Regions from separate parts of the Streptomyces kaniharaensis genome, predicted to be linked through region 1. Evidence: riboswitches for the same ligand, from Rfam matches in the RefSeq annotation. Region 1 holds a riboswitch; the other holds the start of a gene.
The links. A riboswitch is a leader RNA that binds a small molecule or an ion and turns the genes downstream of it on or off. The one in region 1 is predicted to bind glycine.
Positions count from the first base shown of each region.

Region 2: another riboswitch for glycine. It lies ahead of gcvP (aminomethyl-transferring glycine dehydrogenase); the one in region 1 lies ahead of gcvT (glycine cleavage system aminomethyltransferase GcvT).

Region 1 is NZ_WBOF01000001.1:3,973,563-3,977,765, forward strand. Features, by position in the region: gene glyA (serine hydroxymethyltransferase) at 1-515, opposite strand, end outside; gene gcvH (glycine cleavage system protein GcvH) at 645-1,025, opposite strand; gene gcvT (glycine cleavage system aminomethyltransferase GcvT) at 1,124-2,245, opposite strand; glycine riboswitch at 2,477-2,582, opposite strand; gene F7Q99_RS17940 (enhanced serine sensitivity protein SseB C-terminal domain-containing protein) at 2,806-3,597, shown strand; gene F7Q99_RS17945 (enhanced serine sensitivity protein SseB C-terminal domain-containing protein) at 3,715-4,203, shown strand, end outside.
Region 2 is NZ_WBOF01000001.1:5,544,415-5,548,617, forward strand. Features, by position in the region: gene F7Q99_RS24770 (YsnF/AvaK domain-containing protein) at 178-798, opposite strand; partial or broken gene F7Q99_RS43245 (PRC-barrel domain-containing protein) at 785-1,266, opposite strand; glycine riboswitch at 1,491-1,594, shown strand; gene gcvP (aminomethyl-transferring glycine dehydrogenase) at 1,833-4,203, shown strand, end outside.

The DNA.
Region 1 (4,203 bases):
ATGATCAGCTTCGGCTGGTGCTCCTTGGCGAGGCGCTCGACCTCGGCCATGTCGACCTGGCCGCTCTTCTCGTCCACGTGGTACGCGACCACGTTGTAGAGCTTGCCGGAGAAGTTGATCTTCATGCCGTGGGTCAGGTGGCCGCCGTGGGCCAGGTTCAGGCCCAGGATCGTGTCGCCCGGCTGGATCAGCGCGAACATCGCGGCGGCGTTGGCCTGCGCGCCGGAGTGCGGCTGGACGTTGGCGTGCTCGGCGCCGAACAGGGCCTTGATGCGGTCGATCGCGATCTGCTCGACGACGTCGACGTGCTCGCAGCCGCCGTAGTAGCGGCGGCCGGGGTAGCCCTCGGCGTACTTGTTGGTGAGCACCGAGCCCTGGGCCTCCATGACCGCCACCGGGGCGAAGTTCTCGGAGGCGATCATCTCCAGGGTGGTCTGCTGGCGGTGCAGCTCGGCGTCGACCGCGGCGGCGATCTCCGGGTCGAGGGAGTGCAGGGACTGGTTCAGAACCGTCATGGTGTGGTCTTCCCGGGAGGAGGAAAGGGGTCGCCGCGCAGCTCGGTCCTCGGAAGGACGGTGACGGACGGCGGGTGGGGGCGGGGCGGGACGGGCAGCCGCACTGCGGCCCGCCCCGTCACCAGCGGGTCAGCCCTGGGGGTTGGTGAGGGCGTCGTACTCGTCGGCGCTGAGCAGCTCGTCCGTGGACTCGACCTGGACCTTGAACAGCCAGCCGGCCTCGAACGGGGCGCTGTTGACCAGGCTGTTGTCGTCCAGGACGTCCTGGTTGACCTCGACGACCTTGCCGGTCACCGGGGAGTACAGGTCGCTGACCGACTTGGTGGACTCCAGCTCGCCGCAGGTCTCGCCGGCGGTCACGTCGTCGCCGACCTCGGGCAGCTGCACGTAGACGATGTCACCGAGGGCGTCGGCGGCGTGCTTGGTGATGCCGACCGTCGAGACACCGTCCTCGGCGGCGGTCAGCCACTCGTGCTCCTTGGTGTACTGCAGGTGCTGGGGGTTGCTCATGGCGTCATTCTCCAGGATGGGAAGCGGGTACGACGAAGCGGGCCGCCGCGCGGACGGCTTCGACGTGGGTCTACGGGGAAACGGGCCCGGGAAGAGCCTCAGCGAGCGCGCTTGTAGAACGGCAGCGCGACGACCTGGACCGGCTCGTGCTTGCCGCGCACGTCCACCGCGACGGTCGTGCCGGGGGCGGCGTGCGCCGCGTCCACGTAGGCCATCGCGATCGGCTGGCCCAGGGTCGGGGAGGGCGCGCCCGAGGTGATCCGGCCGATCGGGGCGCCGTCGGCGGAGACCACGGTGTACTCGGCGCGCGGGACGCGCTTGCCCTCGGAGACCAGGCCGACCAGCACGCGCGGCGGGTTGGCCTCGGCCTCGGCGGCGGCCTTCTCCAGCGCCTTGCGGCCGACGAACGCGCCCTCGTTGGTGGTCTTGTCGAAGCGGACGACCCGGCCGAGGCCGGCGTCGAACGGGGTCAGGTCGGTGGAGAGCTCGTGCCCGTACAGCGGCATGCCCGCCTCCAGGCGCAGCGTGTCGCGGCAGGACAGGCCGCACGGCACCAGGCCGTGGCCCTCGCCGGCCGCGGTCAGCGCCTGCCAGACGGCCTCGGCGTCGCCCGGGTTGCAGAAGATCTCGAAGCCGTCCTCGCCGGTGTAGCCGGTGCGGGCGAGCAGCACGTCGCGGCCGGCCACCTGGGCCGGGAGGATCGCGTAGTACTTCAGGCCGGGCAGGTCGGCCTCGGTGGTCTTGGCGAGGATCGCCGTGGACTCCGGGCCCTGGACGGCGACGAGCGCGTAGGTGTCGCGGTCGTCGGTGACGACGGCGTCGAAGCCCTTGGCACGGGCGATCAGCTCGTCCAGCACCCGCTGGGCGTTGGAGGCGTTGGCGACGACCAGGAAGGCGTCCTCGCGCAGGCGGTAGACGATCAGGTCGTCCAGGATGCCGCCGTCCTCGGCGCAGATCATGGTGTAGCGGGCGCGCAGCACGCCGAGCGCGGAGACGAAGCCGACCAGCGCGTGGTCCAGCATCTCGCCGGCCTGCGGGCCGGTGACGGTGATCTCGCCCATGTGGGAGAGGTCGAACAGGCCGGCCTGGGTGCGGACGGCGAGGTGCTCCTCGCGCTCGCTGCCGTAGCGCAGCGGCATGTCCCAGCCGGCGAAGTCGGTCATGGTGGCGCCGAGGGCGCGGTGAAGCGCGTCGAGCGCGGTGAGGCGGAGGGACGACATGGCCTGGAACTCCTCGGTCTGGGCACTCAGGGGTGCACGCGCCGGAACCGGTCCCGCTCGGGGGCCGACCCTGCGCGCGGGCATGCGGCGGCGTGGGTCTCCCCATCTGTCGTCGAACCTGAGAGCTTCACCGCGCCGCGGCCCGTGGCTGTTTCCAGCTTTCAGGACAGCATGGCGGCTTGCACCGTGGGTGGGCGCGCGACAGGGCCGTGCGCCGCTTTCCAGATGTGCCTAACCCGTGCGGTAGGGGTGCCTGAGAGATTCCGGGGAGGACTTGCTCCTTCGGCGCCGGCTGTGCCGCCAGACGGGGCACTCCGGGCTCTCCCGCGCGGGTTCGAGCGGCCGGTATGGAGTTGTGGGGCCGACTGGGCACGACGCCGTCGGACGCGCACATCATGGCACGTCCGAGCCGACGACGGGAGGGGGACCCTTGTCACCCGCCGCCCCTACCGAACGGTCACCCGACACACAGGCGAACACGAGCCCTAGACTGCTCCGCGTCGGCGCAGCAGAGGGCGGCCGACCGGCAGAGGGCGGTTCAGGGGCGCATGGGGTACCCGGTGGAGCAGCAGCAGGGGTCGGGCGGCCCGGAGTCGGCGCCGCCGGGCGGCGCGTGGCCGGCCAACGAGCTGGAGCAGGTGCTCACCGCCGCGTTCGGCGACCCGGGCGCGACCCCGCGGGTCATCGAGGTGCTGGCCCGCAGCCGGGTGTGGGTCCCGCTGCCGGCCGGAGGCGACCCGCAGGGGCAGTCGCTGGACCTGCCGACCATCGAGCTGGCCGGTGACCCGTACGTGCCGGTGTTCTCCTCGCAGGAGGTGTTCCTCCAGCAGGCGCCGGGGATGGCGTTCGCGATCGCGCCGGTCTGGGAGTTCGCCCGGGGGCTGCCGCTCGGCGTCGGCATCGCCGTCAACCCCGAGGCGGCGGTGGGCATCCCGGTGCCGCCGCGGGGCGTGGCCGAGCTGCGCCGCGGGCCGCGCGACGATCGCTGGGACCAGACCGAGGACTCGGCCGGCCCGACCGGCGGCCGGGTGGCGCTGCGCGAGCCGGTGCCGGGCGAGGACCCGGAGCACTTCCTGGCCGCCTGCAGGGCCGAACTGTCGGCCCTGCCCGGGGTGCTGACCGCGCGCCGGGCGCTCGCCAGCATCGAGGGCGAACCGACCGTGATGTTCGTGGGCGTCCAGCTCGATCCGGCCGCCCCGGCCGACCCGGCCGCGGTGAACGAGGCGCTCGGCCGCGCGCTGGGAACCGCGCCGCTGCCCGGTGGCGTCCACCTCGTGCTGCTCGACCTCGCCGACGATCCGGTGGTCGAGTGGCTGCTCACCCGGGTACTGCCTTTCTACGCGCGGGTGTGAGCCGGATTCGTTCGTAGGCACGTCGCCGTGGCGGTGGCCGGTGCCGCGCCATAGGGTGCGTGCAGACGGCCGAGGGTCGGCGGCAGGGTGAGGAAAGAGGCGCAGCGAGGTGGGCGCATGAGTGCGGGAGCGGTAGCCGGCGGTGCATCGGGGCCATGGGGCCAGGCACCGGCCGGGCGCCCCGGCGCGGATCCGGGAGCGCTGGAGCGCGCGCTGCGCGAGGTCGCGCCGGAGCGCTACGAGGCGTACGAGCGACTGCTGCACGCGCTGGCCGACGGCCAGGTCTGGATGCTGCTGTGGCACGGCACGCCGGGCAGCCCGGACGCCCAGTACGGGAACATGGAGATCAGCGGCCACGGCTACGCGCCGGCCGTCACCTCGCCCGAGCAACTGGCCGCCTCCGGCTGGGCGCGGGCCCACGAGGTGATCTCCGGGCGGGAGATCGCCGCCTCGCTGTACCGGACCCGCTGGGGCCTGTGGCTGAACCCGCACGCCCCCGGCGGCGGTGTCGGCGTGCCCTGGGCGGACCTGCGGCGGATCGCGGCGGGTCTGGACCGGCTGCCGGCCGGTCCGCTGAAGCTGAGCGAACCGCAGGTGCAGGCCCCG
Region 2 (4,203 bases), 1.6 Mb from region 1:
AAATAACCATGCAGGGAGATACTTCAGCATGTCAAATATCGAGCGGTTAAGCTTTGGCAAAGGGGGAGGAACGGGGCGCCTGCGGCCGCGGGAGGTTGGCGGAGGCCTCGGCACGGGGAAGCGTTGGGGGTACACGAAGGACCCCGGCCGGGATGGCCGGGGTCCTCGGGGCGCAGGTCAGGGGAGCGGCTTCACGGAGGCGGGACGGGAGGTGTCGTGGGCCGAGGACGGCGCGGGCGGGGTGTTGTCGTGGACCTCGACGTGTTCGCGGCGGAGTTCGTCCCGGATCACCTCCTCGGTGGTGTAGCGCTCGACGACCAGGCGGACGCGCTCGACCGGGGCGAGGTACTTGCGGACCACCGGGCGCTCCTCGCGCAGGGTGACCTCCTCCACCGCCTCGGCGACGTCCTTCTCGGTGAGCGCGGCCCGCTCCGCCTCGGTGACCGGCATCCGCTCCACCCGGGCGCGTTCGCGGACCACCGGGACGCGGCGCTCGACCTGCTCGCTCGTCACGTACTTGCGCAGCTTCGCGGTGCCCAGGACGCGCCATTCGGTGGTGATGTCCAGCCGCTCCTCGCGGCAGGTGATCTCGACCGGGCCGCTCGGGGCCGAGGAGCCGGGGCCGGCGGCGGGCGCGGCGGCAGCCCGGGGCTTCGGCTCGACGGAGGGGGCGGCGTCGGGGAGCGTGGTCGTCGTCGGGGCGGCGGCCTGGGGCTTCGGCTCGACGGTGGGAGCAGCGGCGGGAGGTGTGGTCGCCGCCGCGGCGGCGGCCGGCGCGGAGGTGTTAGGGGTTCGCACGTCGGCTTCCTTGGCGGTCGCGGTGGGCTCGGGCTTCGGAGCGGGATCCGGGGAGCGGGAGGCGAGCGGCTTCGCGGGTACGGCCGCCGGCGTGGTGCCGAAGTCGAGATCGGGCTGCCGGGGCTCGCCGGCGCCGTTCGCCGGCCGACCGTTCACCGGGGTGTCGAGGCCGTAGTAGCGGTAGAGCTGGAGCTCCTGGGCGGGCGACAGGTGCTGGCCGACGCCGAAGTCCGGCGACTCCTTCACCAACGACTTGTCGTACGGCACTCGAAGCTCATCGCCGGAGAACTCGCTCGTCGTCAGCGGGACGAAGGCGTCCCGGCCGAAGATGCCGGTGCGCACGGCGGCCCACTCGGGCTGGCCGGTGGCGTCGTCCAGGTACACCTCGTCGACCGTGCCGATCTTGTCTCCGTTGCGGTCGACCGCCTTGTGGCCGATGAGGTCCCGAGGGTCGATATCGGTCTGCACTCTTTCCTCCAGCGCGCTGCGACTGCGGAACTCCCGCACGACGGCGGCCGGGGCACCCGTCCCGTCCGCCTCCTCACACCAAAAGGCATCAACCGCACGGTCGCGAGCGGGGTGCCGCCGGACGGGCTGCGCGCTGGGCCGTCCGGGGTACGCGCGTAGACCCCGAGTGACCTGAAGCACCCGTGATCGAGCGGGCTCCCGCTGGTACCCTGGGCGGCGACCGCCGAGCCCGCTCGGGAGAGTCCCCGACGGCGGAAACCGCTGGTCGGGGCGCCGAAGGAGCAACTCCTCCCCGGAATCTCTCAGGCATCCGTACCGTGTGGGGTAGGTCACTCTGGAAAGCAGGGCAGGACCGCCGGCGAGGGAGCCGACGGCCACCACCCTCACCGACGGTGCAAGCCGGCGGGGCGCCGACAGCGCACCGCGCGGGTGAAGCTCTCAGGTCCCGATGACAGAGGGGGAGGCCTGTCGGGTTCGCCCGCCCGGGTCGATCCGCTGTCCGCAGCGGCGAAGGCCGGCCGGCGTGCGTACCCCCGCCGGTCCGTGACCAGGAGGCCTCGACCACCATGAACGCCCAGCCGAACGCGGGACGCCCGAGCGGCTCCGTGACCCTCACCGAGCTCGAGCAGGCCAGCCCCTTCGAGAACCGCCACATCGGCCCCGACGCCTCCGCGCGGGAGAAGATGCTGGCCCAGGTCGGCTTCGGCTCGCTGGACGAGCTCGCCGCCACCGCCGTGCCCGAGGCGATCCGCTCCATCACCGGCCTGGACCTGCCCGCCGGCCGCAGCGAGGCCGAGGTCATCGCCGAGCTGCGCGAGCTGGCCGGCCGCAACCAGGTGCTCCAGCCGATGATCGGCCTGGGCTACTACGGCACCTTCACCCCGCCGGTGATCCTGCGCAACGTCCTGGAGAACCCGGCCTGGTACACCGCGTACACCCCGTACCAGCCGGAGATCTCGCAGGGCCGCCTGGAGGCGCTGCTCAACTTCCAGACCCTGGTCTCCGACCTGACCGGCCTGCCGACCTCCGGCTCCTCGCTGCTCGACGAGGGCACCGCGGCCGCCGAGGCGATGGCGTTGGCCCGCCGCGTCACCAAGGTCAAGGGCGGCGTCTTCCTGATCGACGCCGAGACCCTGCCGCAGACCGTCGCGGTGATCAACACTCGCGCGGTGCCGACCGGTGTCGAGGTCGTCGTCGCCGACCTGTCCGAGGGCATCCCGGCCGAGATCGCCGAGCGCGGCGTCTTCGGCGTGCTGCTGCAGTACCCGGGCGCCACCGGCGTCGTGCGCGACCTCACCCCGGTCATCGAGCAGGCCCACGGTCTCGGCGCGATCGTCGCGGTCGCCGCCGACCTGCTGGCGCTGACCCTGCTCAAGTCGCCCGGCTCGCTGGGTGCCGACATCGCCTGCGGCACCTCGCAGCGGTTCGGCGTGCCGATGGGCTTCGGTGGCCCGCACGCCGGCTACCTGTCGGTGCGCGCCGAGTACGCCCGCTCGCTGCCCGGCCGCCTGGTCGGCGTCTCCGTCGACGCGGACGGCAACCGCGCCTACCGTCTGGCGCTGCAGACCCGCGAGCAGCACATCCGCCGGGAGAAGGCCACCAGCAACATCTGCACCGCCCAGGTGCTGCTCGCCGTCATGGCCTCGATGTACGCCGTGTACCACGGCCCGGACGGCCTGGCCGACATCGCCCGCCGCACCCACCGCTACGCGGCCGCCCTCGCCGAGGGCCTGCGGGCCGGTGGCGTCGAGCTGCTGCACGGCGAGTTCTTCGACACCGTCACCGCCGTCGTCCCGGGCCGCGCCGCCGAGATCGCCGCCGCCGCCCGCGCCAACGGCATCAACGTCCACGAGGACGGCGCGGACCGGATCTCCGTCTCCACCGACGAGACCACCACCCGCGAGCACCTGGCCGGCGTCTGGGCCGCCTTCGGCGTGCCCGCCGTCGAGGTCGCCGAGACGGCCGACGCGCTGCCCGCCGCGCTGCTGCGCGAGGACGAGTACCTGACCCACCCGGTCTTCCACAGCCACCGCTCGGAGACCGCCATGCTGCGCTACCTGCGCCGCCTGTCGGACCGGGACTACGCGCTGGACCGCGGCATGATCCCGCTGGGCTCCTGCACCATGAAGCTCAACGCGACCACCGAGATGGAGCCGGTGACCTGGCCGGAGTTCGGCCAGCTGCACCCGTTCGCGCCGATCGAGCAGGCCCAGGGCTTCCTCACCCTGATCCGCCAGCTGGAGCAGCAGCTGGTCGAGGTGACCGGCTACGACGCCGTCTCGATCCAGCCGAACGCCGGTTCGCAGGGCGAGCTGGCCGGTCTGCTGGCCGTCCGCGCCTACCACCACGCCAACGGCGACACCCAGCGCGACGTCTGCCTGATCCCGTCCTCCGCGCACGGCACCAACGCGGCCTCCGCCGTGATGGCCGGCATGCGGGTGGTCGTGGTGAAGACCCTGGTCGACGGCGACGTGGACGTCGAGGACCTGAAGGCCAAGATCGAGCAGCACCGCGACAGCCTCGCCGTGCTGATGGTGACCTACCCGTCCACCCACGGCGTGTACGAGACCCAGATCACCGAGATCTGCGGCCTGGTGCACGAGGCCGGCGGCCAGGTGTACGTGGACGGTGCCAACCTGAACGCCCTGGTCGGCCTCGCCAAGCCGGGCAAGTTCGGCGCGGACGTCTCGCACCTGAACCTGCACAAGACCTTCTGCATCCCGCACGGCGGCGGCGGCCCGGGCGTCGGCCCGGTCGCGGTGCGCGCCCACCTGGCGCCGTACCTGCCGAACCACCCGCTGCAGGCGGAGGCCGGCCCGGCCACCGGTGTCGGCCCGATCTCGGCCGCGCCGTGGGGCTCGGCCGCCATCCTGCCGATCTCCTGGGCGTACGTCCGGCTGATGGGCGGGGAGGGCCTCAAGCACGCGACCCAGGTCG